3 regions of the Oleiphilus sp. HI0043 genome follow, and region 3 is predicted to be linked to each of the others. Evidence: predicted binding sites of a transcription regulator. Region 3 holds the regulator's gene; each other region holds the start of a gene.
The links. Region 3 encodes sigma-54, which starts transcription at its own class of promoters, with help from an activator protein. Its sites were predicted from a motif close to TGGCACNNNNNTTGCTNT; they were not measured.

Region 1 (5,778 bases), on a different contig from region 3:
CGATCATTTCCTTTAGCCCTTCGCCAAAGAACTCGACCATTCCTGGGTCAGAGAGGGAAATTGCCGTTTTTACACCCTGCTGCTCGGCAATTTCCCGTGCTTTGATGGCCGCTTGTTTGCCACTAGGTGATGTAACGAGATAGCCTTCGATATACAGGTATTCAGATTGAGCAATAGCTTTAGCATCAAGCTGTGCTTCATCTAATTCAGCGCTTACGCCCAAGAATGTATTCATGGTTCGTTCGGCGTCAGGGGTAATCATAACCAGACATTTTCCGGTTGTACCATTCGGGTGGGCTTTATCGCTTGTGGTCACGCCCGCTGCTTGGGTATCTTGTTGGAAGAATAGGCCGTTTTCGTCGTCTGATACTTTGCAGGAATAATAGGTCTTGGCACCGAAGTAACTGGCAGCGATAATCGAGTTGCATGCCGAGCCGCCGCTGGCTCTTTTACTACCAACCAAGTGTTCTTTCATTAGCTCTAGTATTTCGGCTTGGCGGGTTTCATCCACCAAGGTCATTAGACCTTTCTCAATATTAGCTTGGGATAGGAATTCATCGGTGACTTCAATTTCAGTATCGACGAGGGCGGCGCCTAAACCATAGACGTGATATTGTTGCATAGTAATTGCCTTGCTAGTTGGCTAATGGTGGTGTCCATTATATACAGCGTCATTTGCGTATGGCAAAGACGATTTATACGCTTGGTGAATAGCCTGCGCGGTAGATAGCATGAAAAAGGATATATGAGGAAGAACCTTGCTTGGAATGAATAGAAATGTATTGGTTTTATTGTTATCTGGTGCGCTGGGCTTGTGTATTGCGCCAATGGTTGTGTTTATCGGTGGTTTGGTCGGGGCATCGCTTGCTCCTGATCCAGAACTTTCCACATTGCCTGTAGCGGGCATTGTTATTGGTACCGCCTGTGCCGTGATTCCGGTCTCGCGTCTAATGCAGCGTTTCGGTAGAAAAAAGATCTTTTTGGCTGCCTCCTTATATAGCGCTTTGGTATCATGTTTTGCTGCGATTTCTATATCTTATGAAAGTTTTTGGTTGTTTTGTTTGAGTACTGTATTGCTAGGTGGTGCCCTGGCCGTTATTCAGCAATATCGTTTTGCGGCAATGGAGAGTGTTGAGCCATATCTGGCACCAAAAGCTGCATCCTTCGTGTTGTTGGGTGGGCTTATTGCGGCGATACTAGGGCCAGAGCTGGCTCATCTGGGGAGGGCGTTGCATGAAGTGCCCTTTTCGGGCTCGTTTACTCTGCTTTCAATTCTTTGTTTATTAAGTGGTGTTGTTATGTTGTTTTTTCAGCCCGTTGTCGTGACAGGGGGTGAGGAAGAACTCGGCGGCCGTCCTTTAATTGATATCATGCATTCATCCTTATTTTGGGTGGCGGTGATGTCGGCAACCATAGGTTATGCGGTGATGAGTTATGTTATGACCGCTACGCCCGTCAGTATGCATGTCATGGAAGGGCATTCTTTAGAAGATACTAAATGGGTTATTCAGAGCCATATTCTTGCGATGTTCTTGCCTTCCTTAGTGAGTGGATATCTGATTTCAAAGTTTGGTGAATATCGCTTGATGCTGGCTGGTTTGGCAGCTTATACGGTGTGTTTGATGATAGCGCTTTCAGGTCAGAATGTGATGCATTATTGGCTTGGATTGGTGTTGCTAGGTATTGGTTGGAACTTTCTATTTGTCGCAGGTACGGTTTTGCTTCCTAAAGTGTACCAACCTGCCGAGAGGTATAAAGTACAGGGTTTTAATGACTTTTTTGTGTTTGTATTCCAGGCTGCGGCATCAATATCTAGTGGAGTAGTTATTTATAGTGTTGGCTGGAATAGCCTGCTTATCTACGCTATTCCGCTAATTTTGGTTCAGATGTTGGTGATCTTTATCTGGAGAATAGGTAAAAGTAAGGAGGGAGAGCTTGTCTAATTATCGCTTTAGTTTTCTTTTGCTTGGAGGTTTAAGTCTGGCTGGCTGCTCCAGCTTGCCGCCTGAACAACCTCAAAATATTTGTAAAATATTCGAAGAAAAGCCAGACTGGCATGATGCCGCGCTCGATGTACGGGAACGCTGGGGAGTCCCTGTTCACATTCCAATGGCCATAATGTATCAAGAGTCATCTTTTAAATACGATGCGGCACCGCCGATGGAGTACTTCCTTGGATTTATTCCTATCGGTCGAGCGAGCGATGCGTATGGTTATTCTCAGGCTAAGACTCCTGTTTGGGGAGAATATGTAGCTGACGCCGGGAGCACCTTTGCAGATCGCGATGATTTTGATGATGCGATTGATTTTGTCGGTTGGTATATGAATCGAAGTAGCAAGATAAACAAGGTTAGTAAATGGGATGCCTACGCACAATACCTAAATTATCACGAAGGGCATGGTGGTTATCGTAGAGCTAGTTATGAAAAAAAACCTTGGCTAAAAAAGGTAGCGAAGAAGGTTGAGGCTCGGGCTAAAAAATATAGTGAGCAATACTGGTCGTGTAAAGATGACTTAAATAGTGGGTGGTTTTAGACAAGATTGATAGGCATAAAAAAACCTCACAAATGCGAGGCTTTTTTATTATTACTTGCGAGTGCTAGATTAAGCTTGCTTACGACGAGCGAAACCTAGACCAGCCAAACCAAGACCTAGAAGAGCTAGAGTGCCTGGCTCTGCAACTGATACTTCGAATGACTGGTGGATGCCGTCACCGCGCGATTCTACGATTACGCCGTCAACATTTTTGTACTTCGTATATGGCTTGCTACCAACTAGAACGTTTGGTGTTGCATAGTTTTGGCCGATGAAGATGCCGAAGCCTTCAGTGCCTGGATCTGTTGTGTTGTCTTCCAGGTCAGCAAAAAGGCTTGAACCCAAGTTAAAGCGAGTAAGCTTTGTGTCTTTGTCAAGGTCAAAGGTAAACCCATCATAGCCATTGCTATTTGTTTTTGCAGTCCAGTTGATAGTATTGCCCCAGTTGCTTGTAGAGGTGTAGTCACTGCCGTCAAAGCTAATGGTTGTAGCTGTAGGAGAGCTGCCATTTACGACTTCGAAGCTACCAAACCATGTGGCGTTTGATGATACATTTGGGCTTCTCCAACGAACATTCCATTGATAGTCATTGCCTTCAGTTGTCCAAAGGTAATAACCGTTTCCTTGTGAGCCAAGGTTGATGTTTGTTGCGGACGTTTCACCAGTGTACTGAGGTGTTGCAAGAGCGCATACAGAGGTAACTGCTAAAGTTGCTGCTGCTAAAAGCTGCTTAAGTTTCATGTAATTTTCCTTATTTGTAATTAAATGACGACTACAAAATAGTCCGTTAATTATAACTGTTGTTCAAAGCATTAGTTGTGCCAATGATCCATAAAATATATATATAACAGTAGGATAAGTTATTTGATATTTTTCTTTCTATGGTTTTTTTGTTTATTGTGTAAAAAAAGCTGACAGTTATTTAAGTGTTCAGAAATGGGTGGCGTGTTACTATGTTTATCAGTGATTTAGAAGTTTATCGGCAGGTGTTGAGAGCGAATGCCAGCCCATCTATAAATAGGGTGAGATTAAATTGTGGCTCAGATAGAAATGAAATTACTATTGTTGATGTGTTTGCTGGGCCTGTTATCGGCCTGTTCAACAACGACGTCAGACGCGAGGCAATATTTAGTTAATGCGAGTAATGCTAAGATTTCATCTTCTGCCTTGCATGTTGATAGAAGTCAGTTGATTCTTGCGTCTCAAGAAGGTGGGGGGCTTTATGAGCTGCATCACTCGTCGCTTGAGGTCGGTCAAATGTTCGCGAATGTGGCCTCAAAGTTTGGGTTTAGAAAAGCTTCTCCAGAAGAAGCAACTTATGTGGCGAAGTTGATATCTGCCTTCCCTGATGGCGGTGCGTGTGAAGGGCTTGGTGATGCGGCAAGTGATGGTGCGTCTTATACGGCTTCAGTGCTGACTTTTGGTATTTTACCAGCATCGGGCTCTCACTGTTATTTGGTGGCTTTGGAGCTCTATGAACGTATCGGGGGGGAGTTGCTATTGGTGGGAGAGTTTTTTGCTAATAAGGGGCGTGTTGATGTTTATGCTGGGGCAAATGAAATCGAAAGTTACTCCTTAATTGTTACTCGACGTGATGAGGTCCTGGCTTTAGAAACGTCAATTGCAGCGCTTTTTCGTCAGATGATTCTGGATGGAGCATTCGAGTAATAGAGGGCCAAAACCTCAGCAGAAAACTTGAATGAAGGATATCGCCTTTATTGACATAATTATGCCATCTTATTTCAGTACTATCTCTTTTGAATTTGTTATAAAACTTAAGTAGAAGGGGAAATTTCTTCCTTTTTTAGCTACACTAGCGTTTACGCATAATTTTCGCTGGGTCTGGTGATCACGAGTTGTCAGGTCCTCAGTGTGTAAAATTAGTTCCATTGGTTATCCTACCGGTACAGTTTGGGGAAAAAATGACAACAGAAATATCCAAGATTATCTACACAAAAACAGATGAAGCGCCAGCACTGGCAACCTATTCCTTACTTCCTATACTCAACGCTTTCACTTCCGCCGCTGGCGTGTCCGTTGATGAGAGCGACATTTCTTTAGCTGCACGTATCTTGGCAGCCTTCCCCGAGAAACTGACTGAAGAGCAACGCGTACCAGACGCGTTAGCTGAGTTGGGCGAATTAACGCTACATCCGGAAGCCAATATTATTAAATTGCCGAATATCAGTGCATCAATTCCTCAGTTGAAAGAAGCAATTAAAGAGCTACAGGATCAGGGTTATGATATTCCTGAGTACCCCGACGAAGCTGGCAGCGAGCAAGAAACAGAGATTAAAGCAAAGTATGCCAAAGTGTTGGGTAGTGCGGTAAACCCTGTTCTGCGTGAAGGTAATTCAGATCGTCGCGCGCCACCTTCCGTTAAAGCCTATGCGCGTAAATATCCACACTCCATGGGTAAGTGGAGTCAGGCGTCACGTACACATGTTGCCCATATGCGTAGCGGCGACTTTTACGACCAAGAGCAGTCTACGGTAATTGAAAAAGCTGGCAATGTTCGTATTGAACTTGTTGAAGCAGATGGAAAAGTGACCGTACTTAAAGAAAAGACAGCTGTCATTGAGAAAGAAGTGATCGATGGCATGTTTATGAGTGTTAAAGCTTTGCGTCAGTTCTTTGAAGAAGAGATGGAAGGTGCAAGAAGAGCTGACTTGTTGTTCTCTCTACATGTTAAAGCCACCATGATGAAGGTCTCGCATCCGATCGTATTTGGGCATGCGGTTACTGTTTACTTCAAAGAACTTTTTGAAAAGCATCAGGCGAAGTTTGAAGAGTTGGGTGTGAACCCTAACAATGGTTTGAGTAATGTTCACCAGAAAATATCTGATCTTCCTTACTCTCAGCGTTCTATAATTGAAGAAGATATTCGTGCCTGTTACGAAGAACGCCCTGAAATGGCGATGGTAGATTCTGACAAAGGTATTTCAAACCTCCATGTACCAAGTGATGTCATCGTTGATGCGTCAATGCCTGCGATGATTCGTGTTGGTGGTAAAATGTGGGGTACTGACGGTAAACTGAAAGACACTAAAGCGGTTATTCCAGAGCGCACATATGCGACCATCTATCAGGAAGTTATTAACTTCTGTAAGCATCATGATGCCTTTGACCCAACGACAATGGGTACCGTTCCAAATGTTGGCTTGATGGCTCAAAAAGCTGAAGAATATGGTTCTCACGACAAGACTTTCGAGTTAGAGGCTGACGGTACTGTTCGTGTAGTTG
Region 2 (5,778 bases), on a different contig from region 3:
ATCGACCTGTGGTATAACCATTCTGACTTAAGTCATTTACAGCAAACGGGCTACCAAACTGAGTAAACGATGATACATCTACCTCAAAGTTTGAGCTAGTTGGCGGCTGAGGAATCGGCAAAACCCCGCCATCCACAACATTCAAAGGTCGTGCCGCCCCATTTTGATTGCCTTGACTATCTAAAGGGTCCCAATTAGAAATCAAAACATCATCTGACAATGTTTCATTTAAAGTACCGTCATCGCGGAATACCAAATTATAAGTCGCTCGCGATGCATCTGTTCCAATTAATGGATCTCCAACATCCTGGTTATCCACCTGCACATGCATTTGCCAGGTATTTTCTCCCGACAACGAAGACTGCTGCTTAACGAAATACATGGTCAAAACATGAGAGTTACCAAGACTGTCAAAAATAGTCGTTGACGTCGCGTGGTTATAGGTACCAGGATCCGTTGGTGAAAATTGGTTATTAACAAAAGGCGCACCGGTAAAGTTGGTAATGACGGGCGTTGAGGCACTTAAGTTGGTCGCAACGACCCCCTCGTCAAGTACAATGCTAACTCCACCACCTACAGTCGCATTCAAAACGGCAGGAACAGCATCAGGGTCAAGCACTACCGGCGTCGCCGCGGCATCACTCCCAAGAACCTCAAAACTATCGCCCGAGACACCCGCAAAACCGAATACCAAGTTAGCTCCTTGATCCTGAATAATCTGCAAATCACCAGTAGCACTATCTATGACGGCGGTAACCCCCACCAACGCAGACGAGTTAATACGAGTTCCCAAGTCGGCCAATTGCAATGCATCTGTTGCACCGGCTGGCTGGAAACTAATTCCGTTTAAGCTAATACTCATATTTCCTGAGGCATTATCATATCCAGCTAAGGTTATTGTAGAGCTGGTACTAGCAGTCGCATCCACACCTTCTAAAAGCGAAAACTGAGATGCAATTGCCCCGGCAGTTGATTCCGCAGTCGTTGTAATGGTCTGCGACGTGCCATCCGGAAAGGTCACTTCGATATCCTGACTCGCATAGCCATTCACAATTCCTGCTTGTGCTACACCAACATCCGTTGCACCGTTCGAGTTAATCGTTGTGCCACTCTGAGTCAAAGCTTCTTCTGAAGAATCCAGATTCAAAGCTGCTTCGACATTAGTTGATCTTGATGGAGGCAGATCATTCGCATCAACAACCAGATCACCCAGAACTCCCGATACCGTCCCACCTTCATCAGCCTGAAAGCCCTGGACACGCATACCCGTGTTATTGACCATGAAACCATCTTTATCCACACCTAGCTGACCAGCACGCGAATATTTGGCCTCACCCTGATCACTAAGCACGAAAAAGCCTTTTCCGGTAATTGCTAAGTCCAGGTTATTGTCAGTAAGGCTTACGTTACCCTGACCAAACATCTGTCGAATATTTTGTACTGCGACACCGTCTCCCGTTGAGGTAGCCCCCCTGCCGAAAAAACTATTGGAATAAACATCACCAAACTCGGCACGCGAACGCTTAAAACCAACAGTACTCGCGTTCGCAATGTTATTACCCGTAACTTCCAAGTCCGTGGAGGATGCTCTCAACCCACCTAATGCAACGTTAAACGGCATACTACACCTCTCTTCTGATTCTTTTTGTCGTAATGATTACAATTATTTCGCACGCCAGACACATACTCATGCCTAGTTAATCTCTCTAACATCTTCTAAAGGAATAGCGCCCATACCGGCTAAGTTAAGCGAAATGGCACCACCAGTCCCGATCGATACGCTACTCACATTGGCGGAAAGCAAGGTCGTAATTTGACTTACATCTCCTCCTTGATTCGATTCAGCAGCGATCGTGTAATTGTCATAGGGCATCTGCTCCCCCTTGCTATTTGTTCCATCCCACGAGAATGGTACAGAACCGGCAAGTTGTTGCCCCATATCCACCTGATTAACCAACTCACCAGAACCGTTAAAGATACTTACCTTTAATGAACCTGTACTGGCTTCAAGATCAACCAATCCACTAATTGTTCCGTCTGCCGCCATGGGAGCTTCAGTACCTGGCACCAAAACCGTTCGCCCAACCATTGCAGAAGCCTGCAAAGCCTGACTAGACTGATACTGGGTTGCAAAACTTTCTACTTGCGAACTTAGTTTCTGCATTTCTTCAAGAGAGCTAAACTCTGCTAACTGAGAAATGAACTCACCATTATCTTGAGGGTCCAGCGGGCTTTGATTCTCCATCTGGGCAATCATCAACTCCATAAACTCATTCTGACCTAGATCAGACGAACCTTGTGTTTTGGTCGTCGGTTCATAGCGGTAGTCTGATAAAGCATCAGCAGAAGACACCGTTGTATTTATATCTGTCATAAGATTTAGCCCCTTACTGACCTAGCGTTAACAAACGCTGCATCATTGTTTTTGCCGCATCCATTACATCAATATTGGTTTGAAAGCTTCGAGAAGCAGAAAGCATGTCAGCCATCTCTTCAACGACATTTACATTCGGGTACATCACATATCCCTGCTCATCAGCCAACGGGTGGTCAGGCTGGTAACGCATATCCAAAGGTGCATCACTTTCAACAATCCCTTTTACTTCAACACCTACCGACTCAGGCGTCTGCTGTAAGAAATCCCCACCAACTGCCTGGCGCATGGCATCTTCTTGGACAGCCGAAAAGATGGGCTTTCGGGCGCGATATACTTCATCAATACTACTTGCCGCACTGTCTGCATTAGCAATATTACTAGCAGTGGTATTCAAGCGAATAGATTGAGCAGCCATGCCGGATCCGGCAATATCAAAAATCTGACTAAGAGACATATTTATTCACCCCGAATCGCATTGGTTAGTGACTTGAACTTGCCATTCAAAAACTGGAAGCTGGATTGGTATTGCAAGGTATTCTTCATAAACTCTGCCATTTCTTCTTGGGTATCAACGGTATTACCGTCAACAGATGGCTGGCTGGGCGTTCGATAAAGCAACTCATTGCTTCCGCTCGAGTTAGCATGAGGCAAGTGCTGTCCGTTCGTGGTCGCCATCTCGAGAGACTTTGCGCCTCCCTGGCTAGCCATTTCATTACCCAGGACCGCTTTGAAGTCTATATCTCTTGCCTTAAATCCGGGTGTATCTGCATTAGCCAAGTTATTAGCCAACACCTCAGCACGGTTAACACGTAACTCCAGCGCTTGTTCGTGAATTCCTAATGCATTGCTGAATGAAATCGACATCGATACTCCCACTTGCTTCATCATAAAGTTTCTACGATTAGATAAAGCAATTGCGATGCCAACCAATAAATATTTTTTTAATACTTAAAAATCAAATACTTATGGTTTTATGGAGTTTTTTAGATCGGCAATTCCTATCCTTTTAGATTTGCCGTTTTTTGAGGGAACAAGCGAAGATATCACCTGGGTTGACCCAATTTATAGTCAGAGGAAAATCGCCGAGCACTACCATGGGACAAAGTAATCCTTACTAGCAACAGGCGCTAACTTTTTGGCTTCGGCAAGCGGTGTACCAATATATAAGAAGCCCACGATAGACTCCTCGAGCGATAAACCCAGGCCTTGCTTCACGTCGCCATTCAATGCCATTTCTCCGGTACGCCAAATACCACCAAAGCCCTGCGCCTGAAGCGCTAACAACATATAACCCACCGCAACGCCGCAGGACACAACCTGCTCTTCGAAAGGTACTTTAGGGTGTTCGATGTTTTTGGACACAGCAACGATGATCTTGGGCGCTCGAAGCGGCATTGAGCGGTATTTATTTTCTTGCGCTTCACTAAGCTTTCCCTCATTCGCTTCAGCAGCCTGACAAAACAAATCACCCAGACGATGTAACGAGTCCCCTTCGATCACAAGAAATCGCCATGGCTTTAAGCATTTATGGTCAGGCGTCCTAAGCGCTGCTTGAAAAACAGTTTCCATTTGATCAGGGCTTGGGGCTGGAGCACTCAAGCGAGGATGAGAAACCCTGGACTTCAATATTTCCAACACCGCATGAGAGCCCGCCTCATCAATTGTTTTATGCTCATTCATACCCGCGTATCTCCTGCTTTAATATAAGCTACCTAACCTGCACTATTCTTTTCAGGTGAACATAATGATATAACCACATTTAGATCACGAAACCTTAGTGCAAGCGCTATTTCCCAAGAACGAAATTAAAACAGTGTAAGCAAAATTTGTCTATATATAAGGGAACTGATAACCTTTGCTGCTTATCAGAGATGTATGAAAAAATGATCCCATTGAAAATATCTAATAAAAAATCGTCAACACAGAATAAGGCGACACAACACTCCACCGACAAAATAGATACGCCACCGTCAGTCATGCCCGCATACAACGGCAGGGTTTTGGCTTATTTGACGTCTAGTATCACGATGGCGGTCGGTGTTCTTGAAGGACATTTCCACGACTACTTGATCTGGTTTATTCCTGCGGCCATGTTATGGCCACACCTTCTTTACTTTGTTATTAGACATTTAAAGCTAGAGCAAAGCGCTGCAGCACGTGAGAACACACTACTAATAGATGGCGCTTTGGTCGGTGTCATTATTGTACTAATTGACTTCAGCCCGACGGCAACCATATTCAATATTCTCATGGCGAGTTTTAGCTTCATCGTCGTTGGAGGTATGTCGACCTGGCTCAAAGGCAACCTAATCTTACTTACCTCCACCATTATTTCCTCCATGATATTCGGCCTTGACTTCGCGCCTCACGCACCAATGATTGTCGATCTAGTGGCCGGTATTAGCGCTACAGTCTATGTCTCGGTTACTGCTTACTATACCCACCAACAAGCCGAAGCCTTACATAAGGCCAAGCACCAGATTCAGACACAAAGAGAGCAGTCTATATCGCTTTCTCACAAGCTTGCTAAATACCTATCTCCACAAGTCTGGCAGTCAATTTTTACCGGCGAACGTGACGTGCGCCTGGAAACACAGCGCAAGCGTCTATCTATCTTCTTCTCTGACATCAAAGGTTTTACAGAGCTGTCGGAAGAAATGGAACCCGAAGGTTTGACCGAGCTGCTGAACAACTACTTCAACGAAATGTCGCAAATCGCCTTAAAATACGGCGGCACAATCGATAAGTTTATTGGCGACAGTATTATGATTTTCTTTGGTGACCCAACCAGTCGTGGCGCTAAAGAAGATACGATGGCTTGTGTTTCCATGGCAATTGAGATGCGTAAGCACATGAAGATACTGCGTCAAAAGTGGAAGAGCCAAGGAATCAAGACGCCACTGCAAATTCGGATTGGGATCAGTACGGGCTTCAGCACTGTAGGAAATTTTGGCGCTGAAAACCGCATGGACTACACCATTATCGGCAAGGAAGTTAACTTGGCTTCTCGCTTGGAAGCACTATCAGAGCCAGGCGAAATCCTGGTTTCTTACGAAACTTTCTCTCTGATAAAAGATAAGGTTATGTGTCGTGATAAGGGAGAGATTACCGTTAAAGGCTTCGCTAGACCCGTTCCGATTTATCAAATCGTTGACCTTAGACGCGATATCGGTGCCGGTCAGAGCTTCATAGAGCATGAAGCTGAAGGGTTTGCGATGTATCTGGATACCGGAAAAATAGACGACACTAATAAAGACGCTATCGTCCATGCCCTTGAAAAAGCAACTGAGAAACTAAAAGACAGCTAACACAATAACGCTCGTTACTGCCTTGGAGTTCTCAGGCTCTCCGTTCTCGCCTTAAGATCTGCTGTTGCGCGGTAGGGGTTGATATCCAAGCCA
Region 3 (5,778 bases):
ATTGAACTCCTTAGCAATGTCAGAGGACAGTATGCCTTCAATAAATAGCTTGCTCCGTGCCACCCTGTTAACCCTTTTGCCTGCTTTTTGTTTTGCAATCGACCCGAGCAGTAAACTTCCAATATCCATAGAGTCAGACCAGGCTAGCCTTGACGACCAGAATGGCACGTCAACCTATACCGGCAATGTCATAATCTCCCAAGGTTTATCTCGCCTAGAAGCAGATAATATTTCTGTAAAGGCGACAAATCGCAGCATTACAACCATCCAGGCCTCTGGCCAGCCAGCACACTTTGTACAACAAGTAAGCGCCGATAGCCCGAACACTCATGGCTATGGCAGCTCTATTACTTATATTGCAAAAGACAACTTGTTACGTTTTTCCGGCCAAGCTAAGTTAGTACAACAAGACAACTCCTTTTCAGGTGAAGAAATAGAGTACGACATTGTACGAAGAGCTATACGCGCCAAGGGAGATCAGACCCAAGGGTCTCGAGTTAAAATTCATTACTACCCTAATGCCGAGACCGCATCGGAAAATACTGAAGTGCCACTAATAAAAGGTTCTCCAGAAAACGAAAACAAACTGCCACTCGAACCTGCTCCAAATGCCGAGTCCGGTGCCGAGCAAAAGCAATAGACCTGAGCAACAATGAAAACTTTAAAAGCAGAAAACCTAGCCAAGGCCTATGATAAACGCCAAATAGTTAAAGATGTTTCCCTGACTATCAACAGCGGTGAAGTGATCGGGCTGCTCGGCCCTAACGGTGCTGGTAAAACCACTTGTTTCTATATGATTGTAGGCCTGGTTAAGCATGATAAAGGCAAGATATCAGTTAATGATACCGACCTATCATCCATGGCTATGCATGATAGGGCACGAAACGGTGTCGGCTACCTGCCCCAGGAAGCTTCAATATTTAGAAAGTTAAGTGTTCGAGACAATATCCTGGCGGTACTAGAGATTAGAAAAGATCTTTCTCGCAGCGAAAGGCGACAAAGAATGGAAGCCTTACTCGAAGAGTTTCACATCACTCACATCAAAGATAGTCTTGGCATGGCCTTGTCAGGCGGTGAACGTAGGCGAGTGGAAATAGCCAGAGCTTTAGCAATGGAGCCTGACTTCATTCTACTCGATGAGCCCTTCGCAGGTGTCGACCCAATATCGGTCAACGACATCAAGTCAATCGTCTCTCACCTTAAAAGTAAAAATATCGGCGTACTCATAACCGATCACAACGTTAGAGAAACGCTGGATATTTGTGAAAAAGCCTATATTGTTGGTGATGGCCATATCATTGCTTCAGGAAGTGCTGAAGACATTCTGAATAATGAAAAGGTCAAACAAGTCTACTTGGGCAATCAATTCAAATTATAAGCCAGTGGCTAGTTCATAGCATTCGATTCGAACAGCATATACAAACAATTAAGCATGACTTTCAGCTTAGAAATGAGTAGCATGCAATTTTCACGTCAACAAGACGATAACTTGATCTAAAACAATTATTTGTAGGCTGGTAACGTAAATATACTTTTATTTGTTTCACACTTTGCTATCTTCGCACTACACTTGTGTAAATGAAGTAAATATAAATACGTTTATTCACAGCGACCATTTCCGCAAAATATAATAAGCGACAATACATGATTCAAAATTTAAGTCTTAAGTTGGTGACATCCTCATGAACATGAAGGTTTCTCTCCAATTAAAGCTCGGTCAACAACTGACAATGACACCTCAATTGCAGCAAGCAATCCGCTTGCTACAATTGTCGACTCTTGACCTTCAAAACGAAATACAAGAAGCATTGGAATCTAATCCTATGCTCGAACTCCAGGACGATAACAACGAGCCTGGAAATACAAGTGATAAACAAGAAAATCAGAATGAAAGTCATCAAAATGATGGCAACGAGTACGCCTCTCAGGACAACCAACAAAGCAGTAGTACAGACACCAGTTCGAGCGAAGCACCTGCTAGCAATGAAGCCGACACGCCTAGTGAAGAGTGGTCAGATACTATACCGGAAGATCTGCCTGTTGATACGGCTTGGGATGACATATATACAAACAATGCGCCCAGTGGTCCCGTTCCCGAAGATGACAACAATGCCTTCGAACAAAGAAACGCTGCTACCGAGTCTCTTGCAGATCATCTAGATTGGCAACTTAACCTTACCCCCATGTCTGATCGCGACCGATACATTGCGATGTCATTAATCGACGCAACAGATACAGACGGCTACCTAACGAATACCGTTGAAGAGATACACGAGGGGCTGCACAACTCAGATGACGAAGACCCGGTTGAATTAGATGAAGTTGAAGCCGTCTTAAAACGCGTGCAGCACTTTGATCCACCTGGGGTATTTGCCAAAGACCTGCCCGACTGTTTGCTGCTACAGTTACGCCAGCTACCAAAAGATACGCCCTGGCTACCACAAGCAAAGCTTGTAATCAGCCACTACCTGAACTTATTAGGATCAAGAGACTACGCTCAACTAATGCGACGCAGCCGCCTTAAAGAGCATGAACTGAAAGAGGTTATCTCTCTAATTCAGTCTTTGAACCCTAAACCAGGTGAATCCATTGCTTCTTCCGAGCCTGAGTACATTGTGCCAGATGTCGTCGTAAAGAAAGAAAAAGGACGCTGGAAAGTTGAGCTCAACCCAGAGATTGCGCCAAAAATAAGGGTCAATGCAAATTATGCTTCGTTTATAAAGAGAGCTGACTCCAGTAACGACAACACCTTTATGAAGGATCAACTTCAAGAAGCAAAGTGGTTTATTAAAAGCCTACAAAGTCGTAACGAGACGCTTCTAAAAGTGGCAAGTAAGATAGTAGCTCACCAACAAGGCTTCCTTGACTATGGTGATGAAGCGATGAAGCCGCTGATTTTACATGATATTGCTGAAGCGGTAGAAATGCATGAGTCCACCATATCTCGTGTGACAACACAAAAGTACATGCATACGCCACGAGGCATATTTGAACTCAAATACTTTTTCTCAAGCCACGTCAGCACAACTACTGGCGGAGAGTGCTCGTCAACAGCGATTCGCGCAATTATTAAGAAGTTAATATCAGCAGAAAACCCTAAAAAACCTCTTAGCGATAGCAAGATTGCCGACTTGTTGAAAGAGCAAGGAATTAACGTCGCCCGCCGCACTATCGCAAAATACCGCGAAGCGATGTCGATCCCCCCATCGAACGAAAGAAAAAGATTGGTTTAATACAATATTTGATAACTTGCTGCCTGCAGCAAGTTGATTTGATAAGCGAAAAGTGAGTCAATATTCAACTCTCGCTAAAAATAACGATGATAGGAGAATACTATGCAATTAAATATCACTGGCCATCATGTAGATTTAACTGATGCACTTAAAGAATATGTGAAAACCAAATTGCAAAAGCTAGAGCGCCATATTGGCGGCATTAGCAACGTACAGGTAACCCTTTCTGTATCGAAACAAGCACATATTGCTGAATCAACGCTACATATCGCTGGTGCAGATATCCACGGCCACGCCGAGAACGACGACATGTATGCCGCTATCGACCAGCTAGTTGATAAGCTAGACCGTCAAATTCTTAAGCACAAGGAAAAGAAAGTTGACCGCGCACACGGCGCAGCAGCACGCTAGTTATTAGCGATCTTTAGAGTCGAAAAATGTCTGAAAATAAAATTACTATCGAGGCCATCTTGTCACCGGAGCTAACCCAACGCGGTTTGCCCGGTGGTAGCAAGAAAAAAGTTCTTCAACAGGCTGCACACCTGGTCTCAAAACAATTTCCTCATCTTGATGAAACTGAAATATTTGACAACCTTATTTCTCGTGAACGACTGGGAAGCACGGGAGTTGGGCAAGGAATTGCCATTCCCCACAGCAGACTGGAAAACTGCAAACAAGTTATTGGTTGTCTATTTACACTTGAAAAAAAGATACCTTTTGACTCGATAGATAACGAAGACGTTGATATTCTTTTCGTTTTACTTGTCCCCTCCGAGGCGACGAGCGAGCACCTGGATCTTTTAAGTCAAATTGCAGAGAAGTTCAACAACACTGCTTTTTGCGATAGTTTAAGGGAATCTGCTACAGGCACTGAACTTTATCAGAAAATAATTGCTTAAGACCTACAAACCTTAGAAGCTCAAAATTGCTAGGAACTTCTTATGAAGCTCGTTATTGTCAGTGGCAGATCCGGTTCCGGAAAAAGCACGGCCCTTCACGTCCTTGAAGACATGGGGTATTACTGCATTGATAATTTACCGGTTGGGCTTTTACTAAACCTTGGTAAACAATCACTACAAGGTAAAGATACAAGGTTAAGTAACGTTGCGATCAGTATCGATGCTAGAAATCTGCAGGGTGGAATAGAAGCATTCCCCCAAGTTTACGAGAAGCTAAAGCAGATGGAGATTGATGTCGATATCATTTTTCTTGACGCACAAAGTGAGACGCTCCTAAAGCGCTTTCACGATACTCGACGCAAACACCCACTTAGCAGCACAACACACTCACTCACCGAAGCGATTGAAACCGAAAGAACGCTTCTCGACCAGCTGGCACTAAAAGCTGACCTGACTGTCGACACTACGAAACTAACCCTATACGAGTTAAGAGACCTCATAAAACTTAGAGTGACAGGCAAACGAGAGCAAGAGCTCGCCATACTCTTTCAATCATTTGGTTTCAAAAATGGTGTTCCTAGCGATGCAGATTACGTATTCGACGTTCGCTGTTTGCCAAACCCATACTGGGACCCAAACCTTCGTACTTTTAGTGGATTAGATAAGCCCGTCGTAGACTTCATGAACGCCCAACCCGAATCCATACTAATGAAGGAAGATATCATTAACTTTCTCAGTAAATGGCTTCCTCAATTCAAAGCATCAAACCGTAGCTACATGACTATCGCGATCGGCTGTACCGGCGGCCATCACAGATCGGTCTATATTAGCGAACAGCTTGGTGCGCACTTCAAGTCGCAATTTGATAATGTCCAAATTCGCCACAAAGAGCTACCTTCACCTCACAAAACGTAATAAACTACCCTCTTTTCATTAGCTTAGTAGAACATCCATGCTTTCAGAACAAATCGAAATTATTAACAAACTTGGTCTCCATGCCCGTGCAGCCGCTAAATTTGTCGGTACTGCAACACGCTTTGAAAGCAGTATTAAAATCGCAAAGGATGGCCGAGAAGTCGATGGTAAAAGCATTATGTCTGTGATGATGCTCGCCGCAAGCTGCGGATCTTTTGTTGAAATCAGCTGCGAAGGTGCGGATCAGGAAGAAGCAATGACAGCGATCAAAGACTTGATCAATGATAGGTTTGGAGAAGGCGAATAAGCGCTCACTAAATTTCAAGCCCCCCACTCTTATCAGCTCCAATAAACTAGAACTCACTTTATAAAAGCAAACTAAGGCTCTGTTTATTGGATTATTCTGACTGTCGAAGTGTCAATTCATGCGCTATACTTAAGCAAACGTTTAAGCTATCTATATAGGTCTAATTGTAATCATCACTTCACCAGGCTTATCTGTTTTATCACTTAGCAGTTAACTAGAGATCAACGTGTTCCATGCCTAGCCAATTTTCAAACAAAAGCGCTAAAGAGAAACTTCATAGTGTAAATGAAGTAATCGAAAGCGGCTCTATCCGGCAAATTGAAAGGGTTGTGAACAAGGGGCTAAACGCAAGTGATATTGCACACCTAATTGAATCCTCTCCACCGCGAGAGCGAGCACTAATATGGCGCTTGCTGAATGACGA

Region 1: A3729_RS33205 (PEP-CTERM sorting domain-containing protein) is a predicted target of sigma-54. The motif match lies at 3,342-3,359, and genes of this name have one in related genera.
Region 2: flgB (flagellar basal body rod protein FlgB) is a predicted target of sigma-54. The motif match lies at 3,285-3,302, and genes of this name have one in related genera.

The regions. Positions count from the first base shown of each region.
Region 1 covers NZ_LWEY01001323.1:5,565-11,342, forward strand. Annotated here, with positions in the region: gene A3729_RS17660 (adenosine kinase) at 1-622, opposite strand, end outside; gene A3729_RS17665 (MFS transporter) at 768-1,943, shown strand; gene A3729_RS17670 (hypothetical protein) at 1,936-2,535, shown strand; gene A3729_RS33205 (PEP-CTERM sorting domain-containing protein) at 2,605-3,276, opposite strand; gene A3729_RS17680 (hypothetical protein) at 3,571-4,203, shown strand; gene A3729_RS17685 (NADP-dependent isocitrate dehydrogenase) at 4,458-5,778, shown strand, end outside.
Region 2 covers NZ_LWEY01000335.1:28,446-34,223, reverse strand. Annotated here, with positions in the region: gene A3729_RS04660 (flagellar hook-basal body complex protein) at 1-1,621, opposite strand, end outside; gene A3729_RS04655 (flagellar hook assembly protein FlgD) at 1,694-2,374, opposite strand; gene flgC (flagellar basal body rod protein FlgC) at 2,388-2,831, opposite strand; gene flgB (flagellar basal body rod protein FlgB) at 2,834-3,241, opposite strand; gene A3729_RS04640 (nitroreductase family protein) at 3,467-4,057, opposite strand; gene A3729_RS04635 (adenylate/guanylate cyclase domain-containing protein) at 4,261-5,685, shown strand; gene queF (NADPH-dependent 7-cyano-7-deazaguanine reductase QueF) at 5,700-5,778, opposite strand, start outside.
Region 3 covers NZ_LWEY01001489.1:28,538-34,315, forward strand. Annotated here, with positions in the region: gene lptC (LPS export ABC transporter periplasmic protein LptC) at 1-48, shown strand, start outside; gene lptA (lipopolysaccharide transport periplasmic protein LptA) at 32-640, shown strand; gene lptB (LPS export ABC transporter ATP-binding protein) at 653-1,378, shown strand; gene A3729_RS21325 (RNA polymerase factor sigma-54) at 1,689-3,233, shown strand; gene hpf (ribosome hibernation-promoting factor, HPF/YfiA family) at 3,336-3,644, shown strand; gene ptsN (PTS IIA-like nitrogen regulatory protein PtsN) at 3,671-4,132, shown strand; gene rapZ (RNase adapter RapZ) at 4,175-5,047, shown strand; gene A3729_RS21345 (HPr family phosphocarrier protein) at 5,085-5,354, shown strand; gene mgtE (magnesium transporter) at 5,588-5,778, shown strand, end outside.